Regions from separate parts of the Albibacterium indicum genome, predicted to be linked through region 2. Evidence: riboswitches for the same ligand, from Rfam matches in the RefSeq annotation. Region 2 holds a riboswitch; the other holds the start of a gene.
The links. Region 2 has a riboswitch for cobalamin ahead of metE (5-methyltetrahydropteroyltriglutamate--homocysteine S-methyltransferase). Riboswitches for the same ligand answer to the same signal wherever they lie in the genome.

Region 1: another riboswitch for cobalamin. It lies ahead of D3P12_RS14940 (ribonucleotide-diphosphate reductase subunit beta); the one in region 2 lies ahead of metE (5-methyltetrahydropteroyltriglutamate--homocysteine S-methyltransferase).

Annotation. Positions count from the first base shown of each region.
Region 1 is NZ_QRGB01000001.1:3,388,300-3,404,726, forward strand. It holds gene D3P12_RS14885 (ATP-dependent helicase) at 1-1,704, shown strand, start outside; gene D3P12_RS14890 (DUF4290 domain-containing protein) at 1,718-2,374, shown strand; gene murA (UDP-N-acetylglucosamine 1-carboxyvinyltransferase) at 2,402-3,724, shown strand; gene D3P12_RS15630 (hypothetical protein) at 3,872-4,108, shown strand; gene D3P12_RS15635 (YceI family protein) at 4,139-4,504, shown strand; partial or broken gene D3P12_RS14905 (PLP-dependent cysteine synthase family protein) at 4,608-5,585, opposite strand; gene D3P12_RS14910 (AMP nucleosidase) at 5,638-6,456, opposite strand; gene clpX (ATP-dependent Clp protease ATP-binding subunit ClpX) at 6,554-7,801, opposite strand; gene clpP (ATP-dependent Clp endopeptidase proteolytic subunit ClpP) at 7,788-8,498, opposite strand; gene tig (trigger factor) at 8,696-10,033, opposite strand; tRNA gene D3P12_RS14930 (tRNA-Leu) at 10,111-10,192, opposite strand; gene D3P12_RS14935 (hypothetical protein) at 10,554-11,186, shown strand; cobalamin riboswitch at 11,277-11,407, shown strand; gene D3P12_RS14940 (ribonucleotide-diphosphate reductase subunit beta) at 11,532-12,506, shown strand; gene D3P12_RS14945 (ribonucleoside-diphosphate reductase subunit alpha) at 12,548-14,194, shown strand; gene D3P12_RS14950 (DUF4468 domain-containing protein) at 14,266-14,850, shown strand; gene D3P12_RS14955 (leucine-rich repeat domain-containing protein) at 14,956-16,427, shown strand, end outside.
Region 2 is NZ_QRGB01000001.1:2,705,748-2,722,174, forward strand. It holds gene D3P12_RS11985 (UxaA family hydrolase) at 1-912, opposite strand, end outside; gene D3P12_RS11990 (YkvA family protein) at 1,048-1,464, shown strand; gene D3P12_RS11995 (SMP-30/gluconolactonase/LRE family protein) at 1,536-2,543, shown strand; gene D3P12_RS12000 (DUF5074 domain-containing protein) at 2,588-3,757, opposite strand; gene D3P12_RS12005 (PKD-like domain-containing protein) at 3,768-4,895, opposite strand; gene D3P12_RS12010 (YncE family protein) at 4,911-6,062, opposite strand; gene D3P12_RS12015 (TonB-dependent receptor plug domain-containing protein) at 6,059-8,092, opposite strand; cobalamin riboswitch at 8,187-8,384, opposite strand; cobalamin riboswitch at 8,427-8,618, shown strand; gene metE (5-methyltetrahydropteroyltriglutamate--homocysteine S-methyltransferase) at 8,793-11,117, shown strand; gene D3P12_RS15800 (cysteine-rich CWC family protein) at 11,194-11,403, shown strand; gene D3P12_RS12030 (hypothetical protein) at 11,486-12,316, shown strand; gene D3P12_RS12035 (BlaI/MecI/CopY family transcriptional regulator) at 12,404-12,769, shown strand; gene D3P12_RS12040 (M56 family metallopeptidase) at 12,772-14,040, shown strand; gene D3P12_RS12045 (RagB/SusD family nutrient uptake outer membrane protein) at 14,451-15,926, opposite strand; gene D3P12_RS12050 (SusC/RagA family TonB-linked outer membrane protein) at 15,939-16,427, opposite strand, start outside.

The DNA.
Region 1 (16,427 bases), 680 kb from region 2:
TTTAAAACCAATGTATTGCTAAAAGATCATCCAGAAATTCTCTATAAGTATCAAAACAAGTTTAAATATTTAATGCTCGATGAGTACCAGGATACCAACTTCTCACAATACCTTATTGTTAAAAAACTGGCGGCTATTCATGAAAACTTATGCGTTGTAGGTGATGATGCACAGAGTATCTATGCTTTTCGCGGCGCGAACATCCAGAACATTCTGAACTTCGAGAAGGATTACCCCGACTTAAATGTCTTTAAACTGGAGCAGAATTACCGTTCTACTCAAAACATTGTCAATATTGCCAACAGCATTATCGCTAGAAACAAAAATCAATTAAAAAAGGATGTCTTCTCAAAAAATGAGACGGGTGATAAAATCAAGATCATGCGCGCATTCAGCGACAATGAAGAAGGAAAAATTGTAGCAGAAAATATTGTACAGAAGCGTTCCTTATCTGGCTCTCAATACAAAGATTTCGCTATTTTATACCGTACCAACGCGCAATCTCGTGCAATGGAAGAGGCATTGCGAAAACTTGGCGTTCCATACAAGATCTACGGCGGCACATCATTTTACCAACGGAAAGAAATCAAAGATCTGATTGCATATTTCCGGCTAACCTACAATCCTAACGACGAAGAAGCTATTAAACGGGTTATCAATTATCCGCGGCGCGGCATCGGCAATACATCCGTAGAACGGATTATGATTGCCTCAGATCAGCATAATACAGGACTTTGGGATATTATCAAAGAAGCTCCGCGCTACCTTGATGGTCGAATTGCTTCTGCTATTGGTTCTTTTTCAACTCTAATCCAGAGTTTTCAGGCTATAGCAAAGGATCATAGTGCTTTTGATACCGCTATGCATATCGCTCAACACTCTGGCCTGTTACGCGATCTATATGAAGATAAATCAGTAGAAGGTTTAAGTCGTTACGAAAACATTCAAGAACTATTAAACGGGATAAAAGAGTTTAGCGAGCGCGAAGATATCGAAGAAAAAGGGCTTGATATATTTATGCAGGATATTGCCTTGCTGACAAACGAGGACAATGATAAGGATCCGAATGCCGATACCGTGTCATTAATGACGATCCACTCTTCAAAAGGACTGGAATTCCCATACGTTCATATTGTTGGTCTGGAAGAAAACCTGTTCCCGTCGCAACGTTCCCTAAATTCCCGAAGCGATCTTGAAGAAGAACGCCGCTTATTTTACGTAGCGCTAACTCGGGCCGAAAAAAACGTGTATATCTCTTACGCGACATCGCGTTATCAGTGGGGAACACTCAACAATTGCGAACCCAGTCGGTTTATTGATGAATTAGATCCGCAATACCTCGATCTGGATTTCAAACCACGCATGGAAAGCAGCCCGACCGCCTCAAGCTTTGCATCGGAAAGAACGGGCTGGCAGCAAAACCAATCGAACGGCCAGGGCGACTCATACTTTAAACCCAAACCGAAGATTAAGCAAAAAACAACTACGATCCTACCAAGAGCTCATGTACCGACAGCTAATTTCAGTCCTTCGGATACCAGCAACCTGCAGGTAGGCATGGAAGTTGAACATGAAAGATTCGGTTTCGGAAAAGTAGTTAATGTCGAAGGGAAAAAACCGGACATAAAAGCGACTATTTTCTTCAAAGAATTAGGACAGAAGCAATTGTTGCTTAAATTTGCAAAACTTAGAATTATAGATTAACCCAAAATTCATTATGGAATTTGATTATAATAGTACACGTTCGCCCCTTATTCTTGCCGAATACGGTCGCAACGTGCAAAATATGGTAGATTACATTTGTACACTACCAACCCGAGAAGAAAGAAATAAATATGCTCAGGTAGTTATCGACCTTATGGGCTTCTTAAATCCACACTTACGTGATGTGTCTGACTTTAAGCATAAGCTTTGGGATCATCTTCATATCATTTCTGACTTCAAAATCGATGTTGATTCGCCCTATCCTGTTCCTGAAAAAGAATCTCTCCGCTCAAGACCAGAAATATTGGATTACCCTCAACACCGTATACGTTATAAACATTACGGAAAAACGGTAGAAAAGCTAATCGATTCAGCGAAAAAGATTGAAAACCCGGATAGTCAGAAAAAAATGGTCACCTCAATTGCCAATTTCATGAAAATGGCTTACGTTACCTGGAACAAAGATTCTGTGGCGGATGAGACCATTATCAACGACCTGAAGGAGTTATCTAATGGCGAACTATTGATTGACGAAAACATATCTCTGAATAAGGTGGAATTCAAAACCCCGCCCCCAGGAAGCCGTACCCGCTCAAACCAAAGTTCAAAAAGCAACAAGAGCGGAAAAAATCAAAACGGAGGCAAAAAAAGAAACGGTAAGCGCCACTAATTTTAAATACATCGTAAATACATATTGATGAGCAAGAATTCTTTTGAGATTATAGGAGGCAAACCACTAAAGGGAGAGATCATCCCTCAGGGTGCAAAAAATGAGGCATTACAAATTATTTCAGCGGTACTATTAACCAAAGAAAAGATAACGATCAGCAATGTTCCCGACATCAAGGATGTTAATAAACTAATCGACCTCCTTAGCAACCTTGGCGTAGCCGTCGAACGTCTCAATAAGGATACTTACACATTCCAAGCAGAAAACATCAACACAGAATATTTCCAAACGGAGGAATTCAAAACAAAAGGAGGTAGTTTACGCGGCTCCATTATGATTGTCGGTCCGCTGTTAGCGCGCTTTGGAAAAGCTTCTATTCCGAAACCGGGTGGTGATAAGATTGGACGCCGACGTTTAGACACCCATTTTATTGGTCTGGAAAAGCTCGGTGCTAAATTTGTATACGATGCAGAGAATCACTTCTTTGATGTCGACGCGACTGACCTAAAAGGGACCTACATCCTAATGGACGAAGCTTCTGTTACGGGTACAGCCAATATTGTGATGGCTGCTGTTTTGGCCAAAGGAAAAACTACGATCTACAACGCTGCTTGTGAGCCTTACCTGCAGCAACTTTGTAAGATGCTAAACCGTATGGGAGCAAAAATCAGTGGTATAGGCTCTAATTTATTAAACATCGAAGGTGTCGAAGAGCTAGGCGGCACAGAACACCGAATGCTTCCCGATATGATCGAAATCGGTTCCTTTATTGGTTTAGCGGCAATGACAGGTTCGGAAATAACCATTAAAGATGTGCATTTTCATGAGTTAGGTATCATTCCAACTATTTTCTCTCGTCTGGGGATTAAGTTTGAACTTCGGGGTGACGATATTTATATCCCTGCTCAGGATAGTTATGAGATTGAGACATTCATTGATGGCTCGATCCTAACCGTAAGTGATGCCCCCTGGCCCGGATTCACTCCTGATCTTCTGAGCATTATTCTAGTTGTGGCCATCCAAGCGAAAGGCAATGTTCTGATCCATCAGAAGATGTTCGAAAGCCGCTTATTTTTTGTGGATAAGCTTATCGACATGGGCGCACAGATCATCCTATGTGATCCACACAGGGCTACCGTGATTGGCCTGAACAATGAGGTCCGTTTACGTGGAATCGAGATGTCCTCTCCCGATATTCGTGCCGGAGTGTCTCTCCTTATTGCAGCACTTTCCGCACAAGGCAAGTCGATTATCCATAATATAGAACAGATTGAAAGAGGATATCAGGATATCGAAGAGCGTCTCCGTGCCCTGGGTGCGGATATCAAACGAATTAGTTCTGATAATTAAAAGATAACAAAGCCCTTCCATATTAATATCATGTTAACGAAGCATCATGAATTTGTCATGAAATAAACTCGTTGAACTATATTTCCGTGAAAATGTCGTTTTTTGAAGATTGGTTATTAAAAATAGGAAAAAACAATTTTTAGAAAAATGAGAAAAATTTTAGTTTTATTAAGCGCACCAGCTATCTTTTTAGCTTCTTGTGTAAGTAACCCTGAAGGTCAGAAAGCTGAAACCTCAGATGCCGTTGAAAGCACGGTAACTACTGAGGGTAACGAGTTGATCGTTGATACCGCTGAATCTACCGTTAAATGGCTCGGACAAAAAGTTACCGGCAAGCACCATGGAGAAGTTGATATAACTTCAGGCTCTCTAATCGTTTCATAAGACGGACACTTAACGGGAGGTAATTTTGAAATTGACTTGAACACCATCGATGTTCAGGATCTTGAAGGAGAAATGAGAGATAAATTGATGGGTCACTTGAGGAGTGAGGATTTCTTTCATGTAGAAAATCACCCGAGCGCTACTTTTGAAATAATAGAAGTTACAGAAGGGGCTACCGCTACTGATCTAGTTGTATCAGGAAACTTAACCATCCGCGGCGTTACGAAGAACATCAAATTTGATGCTACTGCTTCCGATCTATCTGCTGAATCTGCAGTTCTTGATGCTAATTTCAACATCGCTCGTGAAGACTGGGGAGTTAGCTACCAAGGAAAAGCGGACGACCTTATTAGTAAAGAAATCAATTTCGAGGTACACTTAGTAGCTAAAAAATAATATCTATTTTATCTAAGCAGGCACGAGCCTGCTTAGAAATAACAGGGCCGGATGACGAGTGTCATCCGGCCCTGTTATTTAATTTCTTAATGAAGTCATTTTAATCTTTTATAAAGCCTTTTTCCTTCATCCAATCATCATTAAACATCTTACCCATATAACGGGAACCATGATCATGAAAGATCACCACAACTACATCGTCCTCTTTTAATTGATCTTTCATTTGTATCACGCCTGCTAATGCTGCCCCCGCTGAATTACCAACAAAGATTCCTTCTTTCCGGGCAAGCTCCATAGTCATAATCGCCCCATCTTTATCAGTTACTTTTTCAAAATGGTCAATAAGATCAAAATCTACATTTTTAGGTAGAAAATCTTCACCAATCCCCTCCGTGATATAAGGATATATCTCGTTCTTATCGAAAATACCTGTTTCTTTATATTTTTTAAAAACCGATCCGTATGAATCAACTCCCCACACCTTGATGTCAGGATTTTGCTCCTTCAAGTATTTTCCCGTACCGCAGATTGTTCCCCCTGTACCTACCCCAACAACCAAATGCGTCACTTTCCCTTCCGTTTGCTCCCAAATTTCCGGACCTGTCTGCTCATAATTTGCCTGAGTATTTGAAAGATTGTCATATTGATTGGGTTTCCAAGCATTAGGAGTCTCTTCCACCAAGCGGCTTGATACCGAATAATATGAACGTGGATCTTCAGGATCCACATCCGTCGGACATACGATTACCTCTGCCCCAAAAGCCTTCAAGGCGTCGATCTTTTCCTTTGACTGTTTATCCGTTGTGGTAAAAATACACTTATACCCCTTAATAATAGCAGCCATTGCCAGGCCCATTCCCGTGTTCCCTGATGTTCCCTCGATGATTGTTCCTCCCGGCTTTAGGAGTCCCGCTTGCTCCGCATCCTCAATCATTTTCAGTGCCATCCGATCTTTAATCGAGTTACCCGGATTAAAGGACTCGATTTTAGCCAACACTGTTGCTTGGATATCTTTTGTAATCGAATTGATCTTTACCAATGGCGTGTTACCGATCGTTTCTAAAATATTATTATACCACATCGTATTTATTTTCCTGCTTTGTTATTATTACTACTAAAATCTCAAATGATTTCTAAAATTTCAAATGTTTCACCGTTAACTTATGTTCAATTAATTGCTTCAACGATTCGATACCGATTTTCAGGTGAGACTCAACAAAGTCAGCACTAACTTTTGAATCGCTTTCTCCTGTTTTCACTCCTTCTGGAACCATTGGCTGATCCGATATCAAGAGCAGAGCGCCCGTCGGTATCTTGTTAGCAAATCCGACCGAGAAAATAGTTGCCGTCTCCATATCTACCGCCATTGCTCTCAATTGTTTAAGGTACTTTTTGAAACCTTTGTCATGCTCCCAAACACGTCTGTTCGTCGTATATACTGTGCCGGTCCAATAATCAAGTGAATGGTCACGAATAGTCGTCGAAATTGCCTTCTGTAGCGCAAAGGCAGGTAAAGCCGGAACTTCGGGCGGGAAATAATCATTCGACGTACCTTCACCCCGTATAGCAGCAATTGGCAGCACCAGATCTCCTATATTATTCTTTTTTTTAATGCCCCCCGCCTTACCCAGAAACAATACCGCTTTCGGTTGAATTGCAGATAAGAGATCCATTACTGTGGCAGCAACCGGGCTTCCCATCCCAAAATTGATGATCGTGATCCCATCTGCGGTGACACTCTGCATCGGCTTATCCAATCCGAAAATCGGTGCATTGTCATGCCATTCTGAAAACAACTTCAAATAGTTCGAAAAATTAGTCAGCAAGATATAACTACCGAACTCATCCAAAGATCGACCTGTATATCGGGGCAACCAATTTTCAACGATTTCCTCTTTCGTTTTCAGTCCAACTTGGACGGGGCTTTGATTTATATCTTCTTTCTCATTCATGACTATTTACAGCTATTTATAAATATAAAAAAAGTCCCCGTAATTACGGGGACCTTGCAATTTTAATGACGGATACTTACCAATTTATGAGTGAAAATTACGCAGCCCTCAGCTTATCGACATCTGATTTATCGAACTTCTCCCGTGCATATTCCAAGGTAATCCGCAGCGTATCTTCATTTTTATTTTTTTGAGATGGCACCTCAAACATAGCGTCCAACATAATTGCTTCACAGATTGCCCTTAATCCACGCGCTCCCAAATTGAACTCCATCGCTTTATCTACTATAAACGCAAACACTTCCTCATCAAACTCAAGCTTTACGTTCTCATAAGCAAATAACTTAACATACTGCTTGATTAAGGCGTTCTTTGGTTGCGTTAAGATACTTAGAAGCGTATCCCGATCCAGCGGATTTAAAAATGTAATTGCCGGTAATCGGCCAATCAATTCCGGTATTAAACCAAATGCCCTTAGATCCTGGGGAGTAATGTATTTATGCAAGTTATCTAAATCAATATCTGCTCCGTTAGATGACATTTTATAACCAACCGCTGTGGTACGCAAACGCTTCGCTATCCGCTTCTCGATACCATCGAAAGCCCCACCGCATATAAATAAGATATTCGTCGTATTAACAGCAATCATCTTTTGATCCGGGTGCTTACGTCCACCCTGGGGTGGTACATTCACGCTTGTTCCCTCTAGAATCTTCAACAATGCCTGCTGAACACCCTCACCAGAAACATCCCTCGTTATTGAAGGATTCCCGCTTTTACGAGCTATTTTATCAATTTCGTCAATGTATACAATCCCTCGTTCTGCTGCCGCTACATCATAATCAGCTGCCTGCAGCAAACGTGTCAAAATACTTTCAACATCCTCACCAACATAGCCAGCTTCTGTTAATACCGTCGCATCAACTATACTAAAAGGTACATTCAGCACCTTTGCAATCGTTTTTGCCAACAAGGTCTTACCTGTTCCCGTCTGTCCTACCATGATGATATTAGACTTTTCAATCTCAATCCCATCTTCATCCACCTTCTGGCTTAGTCGCTTATAGTGGTTATAAACAGCAACCGACAATACGCGTTTTGCTTCGTTTTGTCCAATCACGTACTCATCAAGATGCTTTTTTATATCTGCAGGCTTCAAAAGCTTCAACGCACCTTCAATAGCCCTGCTTTTTTCAGCACCCGTAGCTTCGGCGAGCAACTCATTTGCCTGCGTAATACATTTATCACAAATGTAGACACCATCACCATTAATCAGCAACATGGTATCCTTTCGGGCCCGGCCACAAAAAGAACAAACTACTTCTTTTTCCTTACTTTTTGCCATTGTCTTTTTTCTTTCCTTTTAATACTTCATCAACCATCCCATGCTCCTTCGCTTCTTCAGAAGTCATCCAGAAATCACGGTCAGAAGATTTTTCTACCCACTCGTATGATTTTCCCGAATGCCTTGAAATAATCGAATAAAGTTCCTTTTTCAATTTTAGCATCTCTCGTAGGTTGATCTCCATATCAGAAGCCACACCTTGTGCACCACCTGATGGCTGATGGATCATAACGCGGGAGTGTTCCAATGCCGCTCGTTTACCTTCAGCTCCAGCCACCAATAGAACTGCCCCCATCGAAGCAGCCATCCCCGTACAGATTGTTGCAACATCAGGAGAAATGTATTGCATCGTGTCATAAATCCCCATACCAGCATATACACTACCCCCCGGAGAGTTGATATAAATCTGAATATCACGCTGATTATCTGCTGATTGAAGAAACAAAAGCTGAGCTTGAATGATATTGGCGACATGATCTGTCACTGCATCCCCTAAAAAGATGATGCGATCCATCATCAAACGTGAAAACACGTCCATCTGAGCAACATTTAATTGTCTTTCTTCAATGATATATGGAGTCATTGATAATGGCACGTGCTTATTTTCCACTCTGGAAATAAACCCATCAACATGTTGACTACCTATGCGGTGATGTTTGATTGCATATTTTCTAAATTCTTTTTTATCGATACTCATAATGATTTGTTTTAATATTTAAGACGAATAAATATATAGATTAAGGATAAGCAAAAAAACTAGAATTACAAAAACTGAGCCATCGAGTATCCAACGCCAAAAGCTGCCAAAATGCCCGACCGTCAGAGTTATAACGTCTATTATATCAAAAAAGCCATACTGGAATCAGCATGGCTTTTTAAATTTTTTCTAAAATTTTACTTTAATTCAAGAAACTCGTTGTACGGAATTTCTTTCTTTTCAAGTTTTACGATACCTTTCAAATGATCGAATACTTTCAACGCTTTTACCTCTTCAAACAAACGATTTGCTTGTTCTTTATCCTGAAGCAATTGCATGGCATATTGTGATAATTGCTCGTCAGGAAGATCCTGCTGTCCGTACATTTTTAGCTGGGCAGACAACCGATCTTTTGCAGCAGCTACCACTTCTTCGTACTGGATCTCCAATTTATTTTCGTTGATGATCTTGTTCTCTATCAAAGTCCATTTCAGGTTCTTTACGAAATCATCATAGCCTTCTGCTATTTCTTCATCCGTCAACTTTTCATTCGTTGCTTTTAACCAACGCTTCAAAAATTCATCCGGGAATTCTGCTTTCACACGATCCATTCCCATTGTATACATATCATTCTGAAGCTTTTGATCTGCGTTTTGAACGAACATGCTTTCAATTTCTTCTTGTACTTTCGCCTTGAATTCTTCTTCAGTTTTTACCGTTCCTTCACCGTAAATTTTATCGAAAAACTCTTGATCCATCTCAGCTTCTTCTAGACGGTTCACATTTTCAACCTTCAGGTTAAATGTTCCCACTAAGTCCGCCACTTGGTCTTCCTCAATATCCAAAAGTCTGGCAACAGTGCTCTCATCATACGCTTTCTTCAAATCGATCAGAACAACATCATCCTTTTTCAATCCTACTAAGTTCTTTTTGATTTTCTTATCATCGATGATATCTGTTCGTACGGATGTTGTCTTCACGATACCGTTCTCAATAGATTCACCCTTCGCATCCACCTGAGTCAACTCACCATATAGTACATCGTTCTCTTCTGACACTTCTGGGTTCGAACGCTTACCATAGCTTTTTCTTAAGTTAGAAATACGGGAGTTCAATGTCTCGTCATCTGCCTTAATCACATACTCTGTAAGCGTATCTTTTTCAGTGAATGGAATCTCTACTTTTGGGGCTAAACCAATTTCATATTTGAAATTATAATCATCTTCAAAACCCCATGTATACTGTGTATCCTCTTCTTTTGGAAGTGGCTGACCCAAAATCTCTAATTTATTTTCAGTAAGGTAATCGTTTAAGCTATTGCTTACTAGTTTATTAATCTCATCGATCAAAATCGCCTTACCATACGTTCTTTTAATATGTGAAACAGGTACCATTCCCGGACGGAACCCTGGTAACTTAGCTTGCTTTGCCTGACTTTTTATAGCACTGTCGACTTGACTTTTATAGTCTTCCGGTTTTAATTCGATACTGACTACTGCATTCAAGTCATCGATGTTCTCTTGAGAAATATTCATAGCTGCTATTACGTTTGTCTTTACGTTAATTATTTATTTAACAAAAATTCCCCCCGATTATGTCGAGAGGAATCAAGTGCGGAAGAAGGGACTCGAACCCCCACGCCGTGAGGCGCCAGATCCTAAGTCTGGTGCGGCTACCAATTACGCCACTTCCGCAGGTATAGGACTAATTATGGATTGCAAAGGTAGTACCTTTTATTAAAAATCAAAAACATTTTTAATATTTTTCTTCTCCCTAGATTCATTATTAAACCTACCCCGAATTCATTATTAAATCGATCTGATGATGTTTCTCACTCGTTCATAACAAAGCGTGGTTTAACGGTGGTTAAACTGACGTTAAACAGTCCTTTTACTACAGTTTAACCACTGTTAGAGGACTGTTCAACCACTGTTTGACCACTGTACTTCTGGTACAAGTTAAGAATCTTTCCTTAAAGTGTATCGTCCGTAATTACATTCAGATTTCTATGCTCCTTTATTTTTTATTATTTTTAGCCATTCAATCAATGTAAGCATGAAAGCATTCCCTGTATTTATCATCGCACTCTTATTATTTGCGTCTTGTAACAATCGCAACAACCAACAAGGCGGCGATCAGGCTGACTCCGCAAACGTGTCAGCTGATACTACGAACATGCGCGTAGACAAAACAGACCTGACTCAGCTAAGTCTTGAGATCCTAAAGGATTTTAAAAACAAGAACTATGAGGCGCTTGTCCAGTATATTCACCCTGATGAAGGCGTTCGCTTCTCACCTTATGCATTCATAGAGCCCGATACGCATGTTCAACTGTCGTCAGCTGACTTTCTCTCGGCGGTCAATAGCAATGAAAAAAGAATCTGGGGCAGTTTTGACGGTACGGGGGATGAGATTAATATGACAGCAAAGGAATATTTTGAGAGGTTTGTCTATGATGTTGATTTTCTTGAACCCGAGACCTTTAGTATTAATGAAACCATATCATCAGGGAATAGCCTAAACAACCAAGCCGAGATTTACCCGGGAACGCAGTATACTGAAAGTCACTTTTCCGGCTTTGAAGAAAAATACAACGGAATGGACTGGCGTGCGCTCCGGTTGATCTTCAAACAAGTAAACGGCAACTACTACTTAGTGGGTATTGTGCATGACGAGTGGACTATTTAGGGCAAATAGCGATCAGGCTGTGAATAACAAACCCATTGTTGATAAATAATTGTTCGGCTCACAGAATAAAACAATAGATTTGTCTTGATGTAAAATCATAGCGATCAGGTATTACACTGGTAATAAAAAAGGGGAATCGTGTGAAATTCATGAGCTGTCGCGCAACTGTAAGTAGGAAATTTTCTATAAGCCAGATCACCTTCCTTTTTCGCTAGACTTTGCTTTCGCAAAAAAAGTAAATGTCCGAATGAATACTTAAAGGTATTATTTTAACACCCTGCACCCGTATCCGTTTGTACATCCTACTTTTTTGAATTGAGTTTTCAAATTAAAATACAAAGTAGTATGAGCATTTTTAACAAAAGGGTAAACTACAAGCCTTTCGAATACCCCGAGATCCTGAGTTTCACAGAGGCTATCAATCGGTCATTCTGGGTACATTCTGAAGTAGATTTTACGGCCGATATCCAAGACTTCCATTCACATTTAGATGATAATGAGAAAGAGGTGATCAAGAAAAGTTTATTGGCTATTGCCCAAATAGAGGTGGCTGTTAAATCTTTTTGGGGAAACCTTTACCATCACCTTCCAAAGCCTGAATTCAATGGTTTGGGAAGTACCTTTGCTGAATGTGAATTCAGGCATTCAGAGGCCTATTCAAGATTATTGGATGTATTGGGATATAACAATGAATTTGAAGAATTGATTAATGTCCCGGTGATTAAAAAGCGGGTCAACTACCTTTCGGAGGCTCTGGCACATACCAAATCTGAAGATGAGAAAGAATACCTTTTTTCGTTGATTCTGTTTTCTATCCTCATCGAGAATGTATCCCTGTTCAGTCAATTCGCTATTATCTTGTCCTTTACACGTTTTAAGGGCGTGATGAAAAATATAAGCAACATTATTGCCTGGACATCGGTCGACGAACAGATTCATGCCAATGCGGGTATTTACATTGTCAACAAAATCAAAGAAGAGTTTCCCGAATATTTTGATGAGGGTACGAAAAAACGTATTTCTGACATTGTATTAAATTCAATTGAGGTCGAAGCAGAAATCCTTGACTGGATTTTTGAACGAGGGGAAATCGAAACGGTCAATAAAACCAATCTCCTGAACTTCATGAAATATCGTGCAGACGATAGCTTACGCCGAATTGGTTTACCGAGGGTCTTCAATGTATCGGAGAGCGACTACCAACCTATGGTATGGTTTGAAGAGGAGGTCTTTGCCAACAGCATGGACGATTTCTTTGCAAAGCGGCCAGTGGACTACACAAAACATGATAAAAGTATTACGGCAAACGATCTGTTCTAAAAAACGCATAATTCCTGTTAAAAAATATATAATTGACGAAGATGGAAAGACTTTGGTGGTTAAATGAAGAAAGTCAGCAAATCCTGAACCGGGGCTATTTGTTGAAAGGAGAAACGACTAAAACGGCTATCGAGCGGATAGCAATGGCAGCTGCCAAACGACTCTATAAGCCTGAACTTTGCGAACCCTTTATCGAGATGATCGAAAAAGGATGGATGAGCCTAAGCTCACCCATTTGGGCCAATATGGGTACAGAAAGAGGTCTACCGATCTCTTGTTTCAATGTGTATGTACCTGATTATATTGAAGGCATCACCCATAAACTCGGCGAAGTAATCATGCAGACCAAAATTGGCGGGGGGACGTCGGGTTATTTTGGCGAGCTTCGCGAACGTGGCAGTGCGGTTACTGATAATGGCAAAAGTAGTGGAGCGGTAAGTTTCATGAAACTATTTGATACGGCCATGGACACCATCTCGCAAGGCGGTGTGCGGCGCGGAGCATTCGCTGCTTATCTGGATATTGACCATCCGGATATCGGTGAGTTCCTGGAGATCAAGAACATTGGAAATCCCATACAAAATCTATTCACCGGTATCTGTATACCCGATTACTGGATGCAGGATATGATCGATGGCGATATGGACAAACGTAAGATTTGGGCGAAGGTACTGGAAAGCCGCCAGCAAAAGGGTCTACCCTATTTATTGTTCTCCGATAATATTAACCGAAATAAACCCCAGGTTTATAAGGATAAGAACCTGAAAATATATTCAAGCAATCTGTGTTCAGAGATTGCCTTACCGTCGAGTATCGACGAGTCCTTTATTTGCTGCCTATCATCGATGAACTTAGAGCTTTATGATGAATGGAAAGATACGGGAGCGGTTCGACTGGCGACTTTCTTTCTGGATGCCGTGCTTCAAGAGTTTATTGCTAAAACAGAAGACAATTACTACTTAGCTTCAGCAAATCGCTTTGCGAAAAGACACCGTGCGCTAGGATTAGGTGTGATGGGCTGGCATTCATACCTTCAAAAAAACATGATCCCCTTCGAGGGCATGGAGGCCAAGCAACTGACTACAAAAATTTTCAAAGATATCAGCGAAAAAGCAGAAAAAGCCAGTGCGGAGCTAGCAAATATCTATGGTGAGCCCGATCTGTTAAAAGGTTACGGAAAAAGAAATACCACCTTAATGGCAATTGCTCCTACCACTTCTTCTTCAGCAATTCTAGGTCAAACGTCACCAGGGATCGAACCTTTCAGTAGCAACTATTACAAAGCCGGCCTTGCGAAAGGTAATTTTATGCGGAAAAACAAATACCTGCGCCAGCTTTTGATTGAAAAAGGCATAGACAATGAGGATATTTGGCGCAGTATCATGTTGAACCATGGTAGTGTACAACACCTTACCGAATTGAGCGACGAAGAAAAATCTGTTTTCAAAACATTTAAAGAGATCAGTCAGCTTGAGATCATCCAACAGGCGTCTATCCGACAAAAGTACATTGATCAGGCGCAAAGCCTCAACCTCAATATTCCGTCGAACCTGCCGGTTAAGGATGTCAATATGTTAATGATAGAAGCATGGAAATTGGGGGTCAAGAGTCTTTATTACCAACGTAGCCAAAGTGTTTCGAAGGAGTTCATAGCCAATATGGTCACTTGCGTAAGCTGTGAAGCTTAATTTTATTTTAAGAAGCTCTCGTTAGGGAGCGAGCTGCATTTAATTATTATATTAGGGTAAATTTTGTTTGTATGAAAGCATCCATATTTACCCTTTTTTTATGTGTCTGCATTGGCAGCCTTCAGGCTCAAGAAATACCTTTTAACAAGGAGAGCGGAAAAATAGAATATGCTGGTACTGTAACCAAACAGGGAACGCAAGATGCCTTGTATTCGGAAATAAAGGCATGGATAACGCAGACCTTTAAGTCGGCCGAGGAAGTTATGTTGACAGATGACCCGCAAGCAGGCAAACTAAGCTTACAGGGTTTGAGTTATATCAGTCTTGATCCAGCTAGTGACCAAGACACAGCCCTGATAGATGTCCCCGTGCACTTCAACCTATTATTCGACGTACAGGACAATGGCTATCGTTATTTAATTAGTGATATCTATTTTGAATATCAAGAACTGATCATACCTATGGAAGAAACCTTACTGACCCCTACTCAGCAAGAGCGGATCATCCGAGACAGATTGATCGAAAGTCCCCTTTCCGAAGAAGAGACTGCAGCTCTGGTACGTGAAGAACTTGACCGTTACCGACAGTATAAGAATAAAAGTCGGTCAACGTTTAATGGGATTGAATGGTTGATAAAGGAGGGGCTGGCTGAGTGAAAGAAGACATAAAACAACATATCTTTATTTGACAAACAAATATTATCTTTGGTTTACGCTAAACCAATATAAATGAACCTCTATATACGATGTTTATTAACATGTTTGTTAATATTTTTATTTTCGTGTAAAAAAGAACAGGAGCCTGTCCCAGAAATCGACATTCCCAGTGCAGGAATTGATATCTCAAATATCAAAGATTTTCAAACACGACTGAACGCCGACACGCTAACGGGCCAAGAAAAAGGCCAATGGTCAATACTAAGTGGAATGATTGATGATAAAGTATACTTTGACAACGACGAAGACCCCCGTACTATTTTTCATGGTTTACCCGGTGAGACCTATGAGCTAGAATGGTCAGTTATTAATCCAAAAGAAAATAACAAAGTAACAAAGTCTACAGTAAAAGTTTCATTCAATGAATTAAAGGTCTCAATTACAAATGAGCGACCCGAACTTTCTACTCGATTTCTACTGACGACCACAAGATACGACCATGGCGAATGGACGATCGAAGGGGCGCCTGTTGCCCAGATTTGGCCCTCGGCTTCGGGTGGTTATATTGGACCAACGTTGAATTTTCCAGGAATCAACATTCAAGGGTATGCTAATAAAACCTATACGATTACCTGGACAACTAATTACGGAAGTAAGTCAGCTTCAGCAACGATTACTCTGAAAGCGGGGGAATACCTCGAAAGCGAGGCTATAGAAGACTTAATATTACTCCCAAACTCACCTCGTATAACATATAACGATGAAGGTAGAGTTGTAGAATTGGACTTAAGTGCTAAAGGGAGTGCATGGAGATTGGGAGATACAGTACTTTATCCGACAATGCAGGCATTTACAGAATTGAGAAAACTAAACTTAGATGGTTCTGCGGTGGGAGATATGCCTGTTGTATTTGGAGAAAAATATTTAAAACTTGAGGAGCTTAATATAAGCCATGTCGCAATTAGTCATGTGCCGGAAAATATAGGTAATTTAAAACAGTTAAGGATTTTACGTATGAACGTCGCACAAAGCGGTAAGAAACTAACGTCAATTCCCGATACTTTTGGAGACCTTGAAAGCCTCGAACTCCTCGAGCTGATGTCATTAAGTCTTGAAGAACTACCCGAAACTATATCCAACCTTAAAAACCTTAGATCATTTGATTTTCAAGGAAACGACATAAAAAAACTCCCCGACGCGTTAGGGGACATGGTGAATCTTGTGGAGCTAAAGGGTTATACGTCGCAAAATATCCCAAGTTCGGTTACCGAGCTTCCCAAGTTAAAAATATTATATTTTTTAACTGGTGCGACCAATGCATCTTTACCAGATGATTTCGGCAATATAAAAAGCCTGGAGATATTTAAATTGGGAGGTGACTTCAAAAAACTTCCCAATAGTTTTTGTGATCTTCCAAATTTATATGATGTTGAATTGGGTGCAGGAATGGGCACTTCATTAGAACTGCTTCCAGAAAACATTGGTAATCTTAAGTCACTCGTGAGCCTCACAGTGAATGGTCATTTACGTTCGATTCCCGAAAGCTTTAGCAATCTCACAAATCTAGAGAATCTAGT
Region 2 (16,427 bases):
TAAAGGTGCGGGCTGTCTGGTCAGTTGATTTGCTGCTACCAGGCTTAAGAATGTCTGATGAATAGCGTCTGTAATTAATTGTTCCTCACTAGTAGACTGCTGTTGTTCAAATATATGTAGTGGCTTGTCAAAAGCCGGGTTGCGTTCTTTCAGATCCCTGAGAAAGTCTTTAACTTGCAAATTCTGACATCCCAGACTCAGCAAGGTAACACCGGCGACGTTCGGATGATCCGCATAGGCCGCCAAGAGCTTGCTCAACACTTCCGAATCCTGCCTAATGCCACCACAGCCTCCCTGATGATTTAGAAATTTGATCCCATCTACGTTTTTAAAGAGGCGGTCGACCGGAACAATCGCCTCAGTTATACTTAAATTTGCAGATTCAACATTCTTTCCATCAAGATATAATTCCTTCAATAAACGTACTTTTGTTTTGTATTTATCGGTTACATCATAGCCAAGCTCAGAATATAGCGCTTCTTTTATCACATCGAGATTTCTATTCTCACAAAAAACCGTTGGTATAAACAACCAATAGTTCGCTGTACCCACTCTTCCGTCCGACCGATGATAACCATCAATTGTGCGTCCGACAAACTTTGACACATCCGGTGCATCCCATTGATAATTAAATGGACGATAGTGATAAGGAGATGCAGCGTGCTTTACATTCTCTGTACTCATTCGCTGACCGGTCATTACCTCGCACTGTGTTTTCCCGACCAAGGTTCCGTACATTATTACCGAGCCCCCTACCTTAATATCATCTGTAAAGAGTTTGTGCTTAGCTGGAATTGCTTCTTTCAGCTTATATTCTTTCCCTTCATATTCCACAATCTCATCAGCCTTCAAATCAACCAAAGCAACTAATACGTTGTCATCCTGATGCACCTTCAATACATTCCGTCTCATTTTTCGATTATTTATAAAATTCAACCATCCATAGGCAAGGTAGGCTTAGACACATGAATATTCAAGGTTTTTTGAGAAAATATTAATGAAAACGGTACCGAAAATTGTTGGCAAAAAAATTGCACAATATCCGATATGAAGAAAGTGGAATTAAACTTAAAATATCTATACAATAAGTTCAGTAAATCTGAAAGTCGTGCTTCACAACTTATAAAAGACAAGGAAAAGACTAAAAAGACGCTCGATCAAGCTTTTCAGAAAGCAAATGCCAACAAGCATGATTTAGCAGGAATATGGGATCAACTACAAAACCTGTTCTCCCTCGTTCGCGATTACTTAAACGGAAGTTACAAAGACATTCCCAAGAAATCGTTGATTGCCATTCTGGCAGGTATGATTTATTTTTTGTCGCCTGTTGACTTATTCCCCGATTTCGTACTGGGTTTTGGCCTGATCGATGACATGTTTATCATTGGATTGGTTATCAAGCAGGTAGCTAAAGATCTCGAGAAATATCAACTTTGGCGATCCGGGCAACAATTACCTTCCTAACCCTACTTTTTCAACACACTTGGATCTTTAAAACTGTAACACTTGTGTCTTTAAAGTTGTATCTTTAGGACATGAAGAAACGCGCCCTATCCCTACTCTTTTTTATTCTCTATCTTTCAGTACAAACTACTTTTGCCCAAAAAGACGTAAAAACGATAAGCTACCCTACCATTGGGTCTATTGAGGTATTAAAACCTGAGTTGAACAAACTCATTAAACCCAATACAAAAATTGAGGTTCTGGCCGAAGGTTTTAAGTGGACGGAAGGTGCGTTGTGGGTTGAAAGGGAAAATATGTTGCTGTTCTCCGATATTCCCGACAATAAAATTTATAAATGGACGGAAGCTGGCGGCATCGAGGACTATCTCTACCCTTCTGGATATTCTGGTACAGAGAACCGACCAGGTGAACCGGGATCAAACGGTTTGATTATTGATGAATCTGGGAATCTTTTGATGACTCAGCATGGAAATCGTCAAATAGCGAGAATGGACGCACGATTAACCGCACCAGAAGCTAACTTTATTTCTCTTGCTAATCAATATAACGGCAAAAAGTTAAACAGTCCAAACGATCTTGTACAACACAAAAACGGTGATGTTTATTTTACCGATCCGCCCTATGGGTTAAAAGAGCAAACCATTGATAAGCGGGAACTCGATTTTTGTGGTGTTTATAGAATTGACAAAAAAGGAATGGTCACGCTGTTAATTGATTCCATTCCATATCCAAACGGCATTGGTTTAACACCTGATCATAAACAACTTATCGTCAGTAATTCCGATGGTAACAAGCCCTACCTCTATCTTTACAATATCTTAAAGGATGGCGCTTTGGAAGAAAAGGGAATTGCTTTCGACTTTTCTCCTTATGGCGGTGGAGCAGATGGGTTCACGGTTGACAGAAATGGTAATATTTATTCGAGCGGACCGGGCGGTCTATGGATCTTGAACAGAAATTTTGAGCCGATCGGACGGATTCGAATCCCACATCCGGTTTCGAATTGTGACTTATCGGACGATGAGAAAACCTTGTATGTGACAGCTAATCATCAGGTTTTAAGGATCAGGATGAGATAGATAAGCAAAACCTCATTCTACCTCATCCACATCCTTAAAGCTCCTTAATCTTCGTTATGGAAAACGAACATAGATGTAAAAAAGTAACTCACATCATCTCCTGCTTCGTTGAGCTTCTTATTAAACGGCATACTCTTAACCAAGTCACCGGTTTTAGCATCGTAGAAGTTTAGCGTATTAACCGCATAATTAGCTCCGTATCCATCTTGTACAGTGCTCGTTACAATCTGATCTAAAGTCGCATCGTAACCGATATTCTTTTTATAAAAAGATTGCTTATCGGCAGTAGTAATAAAAGGAGCAGCCAAGGAGCTTTCGTCGCCATCTACGTATTTATATACCTCTTTACCACCGCCGAACATAGGTGCGTTCTGCATATACACTGCATCTTCTGTGCTCGAAGCGATTATCGGCGACGGATACCAAGCAAACCAGGTCGAATTTGACTTGTAAGGAAGCTCAACCGTATCCGCTTCCAACGTTTCACCGTCCAAACTGATCAGATACTCATTAGAGGTATACCACACCTTTCCGTTGGGGGTTTCCGCAAATCCTGTTGTGACACCTGGTATCCTTCTGGCAACCGAAAGGTCATCAGCATAATAAGCCACTGCCCCATTGCTCTGTGAGAGAGCAAATACATATTTGTCGGTTTTAAGCATGTCTCCCGTTTGTCCGCTGATCCCATATAATTTTCCTGACAAGCCCATGGTCTGTAGGTTTACGATATGGATACCATCTGTGCTGCTCAGCAAACCTGTGTTTTCATCGACACCGACAAATGCACGCCAATCATAACCCTGACGTGCAGGTATTCTACCAACTTCCTTTAATGTCTCTGCATCAGCGACAACGACCGGTCCGTTAACTTTGCTTACAATGTATAAATTTCCATCGAATATCGCAGCGTATTGAACTGTTGAACTCGTTGGTTCAAAATCTTTATCCGGATTCTCCTTTTGAAAAACGCTGTCTATCAGGCTTTCTGTTTCATAATCATAAAAACTCACAGATCCGGTACCATGTCCAAACCACCCTTCGTGAATCAGAAAGAAACCATTGCTATATCTTCCCGGATCGGACTCTTCGATGGGTTCTTCGGGATCAGGTTCCGGTTCTGGCTTAGGTTCGATCGTGTCTTTGGTACAAGCTCCTAAAAAGAGTAAGCTTAATATCAACGAGAAAAATGCAGGTTTTAAGTGTAATTGTTTCATATATTTAATTTTAGTTTTCAGATAATAAACTTAGGTCAGCTATACCGACAATTTCCGTCGAGAGTTCTCCCAACCAACCCATATTTGCTTGTATTCCGGTTTGTATTTTGATAAAATCGATTCCGGTCAACTTGATTTTATTTCCTTCAGCATCTACTGCATTGGAGATATCAATCTTATCACCCCCTTGCGTATTATCCGCATAGCCAAACTCAAAAGGGTTGCTTGTGATATAACTGGGATTAGACATGTCTATATTTCCTGAAGGTAAAAGGACGCCTTTAAGCGTATACTCATTTTCAGTAATCCATTCGGGGTAGTAAGGTTGTTTGTGAAATGTGTTGGTTTTTACAACACCTTCATTGCCTTTATTATCTTTCCATGGAATATCAGCGGTTGCAGTCTCCGGTCTCGTATAAGTCACCGAGTAATTACGGATAACGCCCTCTTTTCCAAATTCACTTCCGGCAAGTTCATACCAGATGTCGTCCGGCTCACCGTTTCCGTTCTCATCCTGCATAACGTAAACCACGCCCGGCTCTGCAAAATTGGCCATTGCATTGCCATATATCATAATGTCTTCCCCGTCATTATTAACTACGGTATGGTCAAAACCCAAAACAATATAGCCGCCCCATGCACCCAAACTAACGAGTCCTTTACCTCCAAGTATTCCCTCTGCACTTTCATGATTTCCTGGTGCTTTGTTAATAAACTGTCCGGGTGCAGGTTTATATTCAAATAATGTCGTTACGTAGATATTACTGTGATCAGTTATCGGTCTTTTCTTTACATCCACTATAACGGTATATTCTTTTGTAAATTCGCCTGCTTCATTATACGCACGATACTCGACTGTATACGTTCCGCTCTGATTTGATTGAAATGTATAGGAACTCTCTGTGCTGACCTGCTCACCGTTAACTTTCCATTCTTCTTCGTACTCTGTGTTTGCCGTCGACGTAGCCGTCAAGATCAACTCTTCTTCAAAGGCAACCGTAAGTTCTGAGTCTGCATGAGACATTTCGATGGAAGGCGGAAGAATCGGGTCTCCATCCTTAGTACAGGAAACAACCGTGAATGTAGTGGCAAAAAAAAGTATCCAAATTTTTGCAAGGGGTTTAAGATTGATTTTCATTCTATTCTAGTATAATTAATAAACAAATGCAAAGTGTGCGGGAATATCACCGGTGATGGTTGACCACTTCAACTTACCGGCGTTGTCAAAGCAGTAGATTGTCCCCGGTGAGACATAGTCCTTAGCGTCAGTTACATATACGTCCTTCGTCTCCGGATTGACAGCAATCCCGTAGGGTAACGTAATGTTACGTTCCGTACCGTCCGTTATAAAAGAGCGATTCAGAATCTTCTCATTCTTGACATCAAGCATGTGATAGCCGATCGTATTCTGCCCGGTTATGTAGCTCCATTCCGTGCTATAGATATACGCGATATCATCATCGATAACCAACTGACTTGCAGCAATGTCAAATTTTCTTTTAATAGATTCTGTATTCGTATCGATCACATAGACTTTCGACGGCATTTCATAATAGTCGCCACGAGACGTAACATACAGATCCCCATAAGCATCAACCTTCAACCGGTGAAGATTTGGCGCCACCTCGATCCGCTTTACTTCTTTAAAACTTTGAATATCAATAACCGAAACAGTACTTTCGTAATTTGGAGGACTGTAGCCGCCAGAGTTTGCTACATAGAGCTTGTTTCCGATGGCGGCCAGCTCTTCAGGTTGGCGACCTACCTCTACACGACGTGTTATCTCCAAGCTAGTGGTATCGATTTCTGCCACAATTCCATTGGGTGCATTCGGATCTCCCACCTGCCCCAAATAAGCACTTACATAGGCTTTGCCCTTATGAAAAGTTATGTAACGACAATTTATGATATCGATCTGTCCGAGTTTTTTGGCTGTGTACTTATCCAAAATCTCGACCTTATTGGAGTTATTGACCACTACGTATAACTTGCTCCCGTAAATAGCCAGATCATTCCCTACATCACCTAGTCCCTTCGATATTTCAGGGTTTACCTCATGGTATATATTTCGCTGATAATCACCAGTTTGAAGATTCATAAAATCCAGAGAAGCTTTATTCATATTCATATTACCTTCATTGAGAAGATAAAAACCGATAATAGAAGCATCCGGATCAGGAACAACTACTTCCTCATTTTCAGACGGTAAAGGCTGAGGGTCTTTTCTGCAAGACTGAAGGATCAAGAATAGGCCTATAAAAAAAAGTAAATTATAAACCCTAAGATTTCGTAAAAATGGCTTCATATGTTCATAGTTAATGAAAGACGATAATGACGACCAGGCATCGGAAAATTAAGGATGACATCATAATGCTGATCCAAAACATTGTTTACTTCTGCCCGGACGGTTAATACTTTTTTATTGTATTGAAGAGAATACCAAACGGATAAATCATGCGTGTACCAGGGATCGACATAGTTAGCCGGAATATTAGCTTTTTGACTGTAACGCTCCCCAGTATAGATAAAGCTGTAATTCAATCCATAGTTCGCTGCATTGAACATAGCAGTAAATGAACCACTGTGCACGGGTATGTATGGGATTTGATGATCATAATTAAACACATTCGATGTGCGATCTATCGCCTTTTGATAGGTATAGTTCAGTAAAGCAGAAAACCTGATTTTAGAGGAAACATTACCCAAAACTTTCATATTGGATTCTATGCCATTGATCGCTACCTCACCGAGGTTCATCATAGTCCACCGAAACAGATTAGCACTCGGAATAGCTACAATTTTATCACGTACTCGATTGTGATATCCATCCGCCTGGATACTTATATATTTAAAAACAGGATGATCTAACTCTTTATGAAAGGTAAACCCGATATTGTACTGATTGGTATATTCGGGACGCAAAAAGGTATTACCAATGAACGTGTAATAAAGATCATTGAAAGTAGGCATCCTGAAAATGGATTTGTAGAATGCTCGTAAACGAAAATCAGAAAGCCTAAAGGGCTGCCAGCTAAACATCATCGTGGGTGTTAACTCATTCTTATCTTCGGCAGATTGATATTTCTCGACTTCATCATTGACGTAACTAGCCAACAAACTTCCTTGAACATACAAACGATCGAGTCGAATATCCGTTGCCAGGGCCGCTAACAACGTGTGTCTTCGCGGATATGGGAAACGGTATAAATTTGCGTTAAGCATGTTATGGGTATAATCTACCGAGAAGTTCGCACGCCAGTTTTCACGAACATGAAATACATTTGCTATAGAAAAATAGGCTTCTTTTTGTTGGTATTTATTATCTAAAAAGCCCTCTGTTGTCACATACTCGGGATCAAGATAGCGGTTGTAGTCGACTGCCAATTTGGCTTTGATAGCGACCCGATACCATTCAGAAATGCTTTTATCCGCTGCAAACTGTAGGAAGTTACTTTCGTCCCACAGACGCTGAGAATAGTCGAAACGGTTAGCAACGATTGCCCCAGGCAAGCCTCTTTCGGAAGCGTAATGATAATATTTTGCCTGCCATGAAGTACTTGAATCAGGGCGACCATAAAGTGAAGCTTCAAGTCTTAATGCATTTATATCAGCATTGTGCCGCGTTGCAGTGGTGTCGTAAACACCGTTTGTATAGTTAAAATCATAGCGACCATGCGCATTTATGTATTCAGAACTAATTCTTGCACTGAGATTTTTATTTATTTTATAATCTACATTTAGTGTGGGATTTAAGAGCCCGAATGACCCGCCTTTCAATTGGAATGAAGCGTTCAAAGGCTTATTCTTAGTAAAAAGAGGTGATGTGCTAACTAATGAAATCGAATTAGCGGACGCGTATGCTTTAGCGGGCTGAAAAAGATCAGGATCTTGCCCGTTATGCAATGTCACTTCCTCCATGTTACTAAGTGATAATTTTCCAAGATCTACCTGTCCATTTTGTGCATTCCCGATAGCTATGCCGTCGTAAAATACTTGTGTATGATTTGTTCCAAGACTCCGGATATTTATGGTCTTTAGTCCCCCGATCCCGCCATAATCCTTTAATTGTACCCCCGAAAAATAACGAACCGCGTCGGCAACCGAAAGACTGTTTAAGTTTTCGAGGGTCTTTTTACTTAATGTCTGTAGGGGAACGGGTGAGTTTAATACGTTGAGGTCTTCCAAGGCGCGGATTTCAACCTCGCTTAGATGGTAATGCTTCAGAGAATCCGTACCAGCTACGGTAGGTTCTTGTGCCGAAGAAGGGAAAGCAACCAGGCTCGCATATAAAAGCGTCAGGCTCAATAATACCGTATCCAATTTGAAGTTCCTCATTTCATTTGCCTAGCACATAGCAATTGAGGAGCAAGAAGAACTAATGGGAATCACCCTAGTAATCCTTATCCCAGCTTCAATCCTCGAAAGCTATGAATATTATAAACTTTAGGCAGGTCTTCTGACTTACTCCGGGCTACTCAGTCTTCCCACCTGTAACGGCAGTGACTTTTGGAGTGAATAGCCTGTATTGGAGATTACAGCTGCGGGACAGTTTCGGAATCACACCGAATTCCCTTTTAAGTCCGATTCCAAATAGATTGGATAGGACACCAAAAGCGATGCAAAGATATCAACATTAATTGTATATTTGCCTTAATAAGTTCTTTTATTTCTTCAATCAAACCGAATAGGTTTTGCTTAGCTGCAAATTAAAAGGGAATCGTGTGAAAATCACGAACTGTCGCGCAACTGTAAGTAACCGATCGTCTTTATCCATTGCAAAATCCACTGTCAGGGGCAACCCGGCGGGAAGGATGATAAGGATGTTACAAGTCAGGAGACCTGCCTATATCGAATTGACAATGCTTTCGCGAATTGAAGCAGAAGTCAGGTATGATGCCTCTTTTATTCATTAATCTTTTGATTGGAAAATAAAAAATCAAGCTTCTCCCTACCCCTCCACTTCATTTTTCGGCGCATTACGAAGTTTAGCGAAAGAGCTTTTAACTGATTTATTTATCTTTTAACAAGCAAAAAAATGCTAACTAACAATCTTGGCTATCCGCGTATTGGTAGCAATCGAGAACTCAAAAAGGCCTGCGAGCAGTACTGGTCGGGAAAGACATCGCAGCAAGAGCTATTGCAGATCGGAAAACAAATCCGCTTGCATAATTGGCGTCTACAGAAAGACGCTGGAATCGACCTCATTCCATCGAACGATTTCTCGTTCTATGACCAAGTGCTGGATATGTCATTGACCGTCGGGGCGATACCTTCACAGTACAACAAAATTATTTTAAACGGTCATAACACCGAACTTGATCTATATTTCGGAATGGCGCGTGGTTACCAGCGGGATGAGTTGGATATCACCGCCTTGGAAATGACAAAATGGTTTGACACCAACTACCATTATATTGTACCGGAGTTTTACAACAATCAACAATTTTCCTTTTTTTCTCGGAAAATAGTCGATGAATTTTACGAGGCTAAACAGGCGGGAATACTTACCAAGCCGGTTCTAATTGGACCTGTCTCCTATCTTCTATTAGGTAAAGAAAAAGAGGAAGGCTTTCACAGAATTGAATTGTTGAAAAACCTGCTTCCTGTTTATTTTGAGATTCTGACCGAACTAAAAAGCAATGGGGTCGAATGGGTGCAGTTCGACGAACCTTTTCTGTGTTTGGATCTTAGTGAAGCCGAACAAGATGCCTATAAAAAAGTTTACAGCGAAATAAAGCGCCGGTTCCCGGGAATTCATGTTCAGGTAGCAACCTATTTTGAAGGGCTAAAAGATCAAACTCGTTTGGCATGTTCGTTACCGATCGATGCACTGCATATCGATTTATCGAAAGATCCAGGTCAACTCGATCAGGTACTGGATATACTGCCAGATCAAATGAGTCTTTCTCTGGGATTGGTTGACGGGCGGAATATTTGGAAAAACAACTTCAACGACTCATTAAAACAAATCCAACATGCCGTTGACAAAATCGGCAACCAACGTGTCATCATGGCTGCATCCTGTTCATTGCTACACTCCCCTTGCGACTTGGAACTTGAGACGAATGAACACATACTTACTTCGGAAGTCAAGCAATGGTTAGCTTTTGCTAAACAAAAAATCGATGAGATCGTCACGTTAAGTAAGCTGGCAGAAGGCTCTAAGGATGAAAGTTTGAAGAGAAAACTGGAGGATAATCAAGCTGCGATGGAAAGTCGAAAAACATCCGATCTCATCCACGACAAAACCGTAAAAAAAGAAACGAAAGAGGTTCAAAATGCGGATTTCAAAAGAAATAGCCCGTTCAGCATTCGCAAAGAAAAGCAAACAGAGCTATTGAACCTCCCTCTATTTCCAACTACGACGATTGGTTCTTTCCCTCAAACAAGTGAGATTAGGAAACAGCGTGCACTTTTCAAAAAGGGGAGCATCGATATAGAGGAATATGAACAAGCTTTAAAATTTGAAACGGAAAAGACGATCAGATGGCAAGAAGAAATTGACTTGGATGTCCTGGTTCATGGAGAGTTTGAACGAAATGACATGGTTGAATATTTTGGAGAACAACTAAATGGCTTTGTTTTTACAAAAAACGGTTGGGTACAAAGTTACGGATCTCGTTGTGTCAAGCCTCCAATTATCTATGGAGACGTGTCAAGGTCAAAAGCCATGACCGTAAAATGGACACAATATGCTCAAAGCCTAACAAGCCGCTTAGTAAAAGGCATGCTGACAGGCCCTGTTACTATTTTACAATGGTCTTTCGTTCGTGACGATCAACCAAGATCGGTTACCTGCAACCAAATAGCACTAGCTATAAGAGAGGAAGTAAAAGATCTTGAGGATGTGGGAATTAGAATTATCCAAATTGATGAACCGGCGATCCGTGAAGGTCTTCCCTTAAGAAAGGCAGATTGGCAGAATTATCTTCAATGGGCTATCAAAGCCTTTCGTGTTGCATCAACGGGTGTAGAAGACGAAACACAAATCCACACGCACATGTGCTACTCTGAGTTCAACGACATTATTCACAACATCGCCGAAATGGATGCCGACGTAATTACCATCGAATGCTCCCGTTCCAAAATGGAACTATTGGACGCTTTCACTAGTTTTGAATATCCACAACAAATTGGACCAGGGGTTTACGACATCCACTCACCACGTATTCCACTTGAAGCAGAAATGGTCGATCTTCTGATGAAAGCAAAAAAAGTAATCCAACCTGAACAATTATGGGTAAATCCCGATTGCGGCCTAAAGACCCGAAACTGGGACGAAACGAAGAAAGCCCTTGCTGAAATGGTGAATGCCGCTAAAAGTATGCGATTATCTGAGGTTAAACCCATGACAGTGTAAACCTATCGCATAGAGTCTATGCTTATATTCTCTTCGAAAAATGCCAAAACACGAAAATAAAAAATGTCCTCGTTGCATGGCTACTTTTGAATGCAAAGTAGGGAGCATCCTCATTTGTCAATGTTCGGCAATCGAGCTTAACGAAGACGAAAGAGAATATATTAAGGAAAAGTTCAGCGATTGCCTATGTGCAAAGTGCATGACTGAAATGAAAAGCGAATTTAGTTCAAACTCACTAGCAAGGAAGATTCAACAATTACTTGGTTTTAAAAAGGGAAGTTTTTAACCATGAGATTTAAAAAAATTTATATTTTTGATTTCACTAAACGTCCTCTTAAATGGCTTTAAATTAAGTAGTTTTAAAAATTATGAAAAAGATCCTTTTATCTAGCTTCCTCATATTCACTTTTTTTGTGTCAGAAGCTCAAATTCTAAATAAAATAAAAAATAAAGTTGAGGAAAAAATTGCTACGAAGACAGTTGAAGCGTTAGAAGAAAAAGCAAAAGATGATACGAAAGACAAAGGCACTGCAACAGGTCAAAAAACTGATGAAACGACCGTTGATGGTCAAGCGGCCCCGGCAATGGGCAGAGCCGTTCCGGTATTTGATTTTACAGCAGGAACAAATGTTATTTTCGAGGATAGCTTTTTGAACGATTCTATTGGCCCCATGCCCCATTTCTGGAAATCAAGCGGAAGTGGATCACTCGTCAAATTTCCGGGTGTCGACGGAAAATGGTTGTTGCTAAATGAGTTTACGACCTATAAACTGGACACGCTTATCTCATTACCTGAAAACTTTACAATCGAGTTTGATCTGTTAACACGCTCAGACCAGGCAAAAGATCTACGTGCTTTTACCTTTGGATTAGCAAAAGACAATAGCGCTTCTGGCTATGAAGACAACATCGCTACGAAAACTACCGTTCACTTTTGGAACAGCGGAATTATTAATTTCAGCACCGACACCGAAGTTTACAACGAACTGGATTTTGATCTACGCAGCCACGGTAACCGGGTAACGCATATATCCATTAGTGTACAAGGCAAGCTGATGAAAGTATATCTCGATCAGGTGAAAGTATTAGACACAGAAATGCTAAGTCCCTCGGTAGCAAAATATCTTTACTTTAATCCCTCTACCCGGATAAGTAACGGTGCACAGCTGGCAGTAAGTAATTTCAGAATAGCTCAGTAAGAAGATTTAAGAAAAAAAGATTTTCTTTTATATTGACTTTTCCGTATATTTACGATAGTATCGTAATAAACTTAAACATAATCTCTTATGGAAAAGCTCACAAAACAAGAAGAAGATGCCATGATTCTGCTATGGCGGCAGAACGGAGGTTTTGTAAAAGATATTTTAGAACTCTATCCCGAACCCAAAGTACCGTACACTACGTTGGCTTCGACATTTAAAAATCTGGAACGAAAGAAATACCTCCGCGCAAAAAAGCTTGGAAACTCCTGGTTTTATCGACCACTCATCAAAGAAAATGAGTATAAAAAAGCCTTTATGGGTAACTTTGTAAGTGATTACTTCCGTAATTCATACAAAGAACTCGTTAGCTTTTTCGCTAAAGAAGAAAAAATATCACCTGACGAGTTGAAAGAAATACTCGACATGATCCAAGAGGGCAAATCCAAGTAGTTATGGCTGACTTATTTACATACCTGCTTAAGGTGAATATCGCTCTGTCTTTATTCTACCTGATTTATCGCCTTTGGCTCAGAAACCTGACTTTCTACCGGACTAATCGTTATTTTCTAATTTTCTCCTTACTTTTCGCAACACTCTACCCTCTGGTCAACTGGAATTGGTTTGACCCCAACACTACGATAGCACCGCAAGTTGCTACCATGATACCGATTTGGGAGTATCAATATTCGGCACAACAGGAGGTCACGATTAGTGAATACCTTAATCAACTATTTTATCTGACTTTATTGGTATTCGCATTTCGATTGTGCATCAGCCTATGGGGTATCCTACGCATTCATCTCTCATCGAGTGCATCCATCTGGAAAGCCTATCGTTACCGGAGATCGGATGAAAATATTCTACCCTTTTCATTCTGGAAGAATGTCTATTTAAACCCGTCCAAGCACCAAGAGAACGAGCTGGAAGGCATTTTTAGGCACGAATATGTCCACGTCCGCCAACTGCACAGCTTCGATGTCCTTTTAGCCGAGTTCGTACTCATTTTCTGTTGGTATAACCCCTTTGCCTGGCTCTTCACAAGAGCGATTAAAGAAAACATCGAATTTATTACCGACTCACAAGTACTGGCCAGTGGTATAAACAAAAAAGACTACCAGTATAGTTTGTTAACGATACTCGGAAATACCCGACAGCCTTTGATTGCTAATCACTTTAACATGAAAGATATCAAGAAACGCATCAGCATGATGAATAAAAAGCAGACATCTCGCTTACACATCATCAAATACCTGTTTCTTATCCCCACCGTTATTATCTGCCTATCAGCGTTCACCATATCGGGAGCGAAACATCCTTCCTTAGTTCCACAGGAAATGCTCAGTTCCGTCAGAGCGCTGAATGTACTGAAGCCTGCTAGGGCTGACCAACCCATAACCTTTATCGATACCGTAAAAACGGATACCACAAAAACGGATACAGTAAAAACGACAACAGACAGTACCGATAAAAAGAAACAGTCCGTTGTAATCGGCGGGCATGAAGATGATCATAAAAATTTTCTTCACAACCCTCTCTATATCGTGGATGGTGAAGTTAAAACCAGAGATGAGATGTCATCCATTGATCCGGACACAATCGAGTCAATCGATGTTTTAAAAGGTAAAAACGCTGTAGACAAATATGGAAAAGAAGCCAAAGATGGCGTGATCCTAATCACCACAAAAAAGAAAAAAGAAAAACAAGCTGAAGCTACCGAATAAGACCTACAATCCATAAAATTTTCGCTCTCTCTCATTTATCGTTAAGGTTAAATCAGACCTGCAGAGGCAAGGTTGTTACCGATTTTAATTCATCTTTGATAATACACCGGAACCTATTCGTTCTTTAGTCGGACATTGTTCGGACATCAATCGTGTCTACACGTCTAATGTCCGAACAATGTCCGAACAAAGTCCGAGGAATGTCCGAATAATTCTACAACAAATTAGAAAGAAAATAGGTAGCTTTTAAAATCAAATGCACCGAAATAAACACGCTTCACTTCGCAACTTTTGAAATGATGCCCTAAAAATCGAGATCGAAATGATTTAACTAAAAAGAAAAATCAAAAAAAAGAGCTGCATAATTTAGTTTACATGCAGCTCTTTTTTTTGATGTTGTTTTTTTTTATTTAATACCCATTGTTCTGAGTCATAACGCCAGCGTTTGACTGTTCGAGTTCCCGTTGTGGGATCGGATACAGATTATAATGTGATTTTGGATTGAGTTTCACCTTCGTAGCTTGCTTAGATACGGGATTGTAGAAGGTCTCCACTTCCGCTAATTCAGCCTCCATCCTTCCGGTCCTTACCAGATCGTACCAACGTTCGTCTTCAAAGGCCAACTCCAATCTTCTTTCTAAGAGCAGTTTATCTTCAAAGGCTTGTGGGGTAGCGATATCTGCCGCGGTATAATTATGGCTAGATCCCTTAAATGCACGTTGCCTTATCCGATTTAGTTCTGCTAAAGCTTGAGACTGCTGACCCAGGTTATAAAGCACTTCGGCTTTTAGGAGCACAAGATCGGCGTAGCGCAATACGGGCAAATCGAGTCCTGACGCGCTTGGGGTGTGCGTAATAGCATATTTATTAACATAAGGATACCATTCTTCAGGCGCATCGGCTGGCCCACCGGGCGACTTCCAATATTCTTTGATGCTCACATCTTTCCGTGTATCACCTTCTTCAAAATGCTTGTGCAGATCCCAAGAAGGGAACGCAGCTTCTAATCCGCGAGGCGACACCCCACCGACACCAAAATAGGGTAAGAAATACGTGGATAGGCTGTGACCATTGGTACCGTCGGTATATTTTATGGCGAAAATAATCTCGTTATTATCTTCATTTTCAATTCTCCATAAGGATGCAAAGTCATCTTGCAGCTGGAAACCATAGGTATCTAGCATATCAAGATACTTTTTGGCATTTGACCAGTCTTCCTGATAAACATGAACCTTCGCTAGCAAAGCAATTGCCGCCTCTTTACTTGCACGACCGGTGGCTATACTCCCCCGTTCCGGCAAACCATTAATCGCATCCGTTAGATCCTGGATAATGTGTGTATAAATCTCAGAAGCAGGCGAGCGGGGAATGGTTCTTGACTCCTCAATAGTTAGAAGCTTGTCTACAAGAGGGACATCGCCAAATAAGCGTACGAGCTCAAAATAAAGCAGAGCACGCATAAACTTAGCCTCACCCTCTAGCTGCCCCCTCTGCCCTTCTGCATAATCTGTCGGGTTATCGAGGTTAACAATCACCGCGTTGGCGCGGAAAATACCATTGTATGTCTGTTGCCAAAAACTTGCAAACAGTGGGTTTTCAGCCGTGATAGCCAGATTATTTATTTCATCAGTACCTCCTAAGGTAGAATAGCCTGTCCGGTGAAGGTTATCTGTTGGTAATTCCAGGATTGCCCAATCGTTAGGTTTCCTTGCTTGATAGCGTATATAAATTCCGAGTACCGCACTATTCAAGTCGGCAGCTGTGTTATAAAAGTCAGCCTCCGTTAATGATGACGGTGGAGTAAGGTCAATAACTTGCTTTTGACAGGAAGTCATGCCAATCGCAATTGAAAATACCCCTAATATTAAACTATATTTTACTTTCATGATTCCGTGTGTTTAAAAGTTTACATTCAGTCCAAGAACGAATGTTCTATTAATTGGCTCCGCACCGTTATTAAATCCGGGCATACTATTTATACCGTTGTTTTCGCTTGCTGTAAACCCTTCTGGATTATAACCATGGAAACTATCCTTGGTTAAGGTCAGCAAATTATTTACTGATAAATAGACCCGCAGATTTGACAACTTCATTTTATCTATCAGCTTATTGGGGAACGTATACCCTAAGTTGATATTCCGAATCGATAAAAACGATGCGTCTTCCAGGTAATAATCGCTATTGGATACATAAGCTAATGCACTTAGAGCAGTTGCTGGTGTCATACCATCACCTGGTTCCTCTTCAGACCACCATTGATTTTCTACCAAAGAGCGGCGCATTGCACTCACGGTAGCCCCTTCATAATAAAGATTTTCTAGGTTGTACATCTTTGCTCCCAGAGATGCCTGCAAAACCACGCTCAGGTCAAGACCCTTCCATGAAAA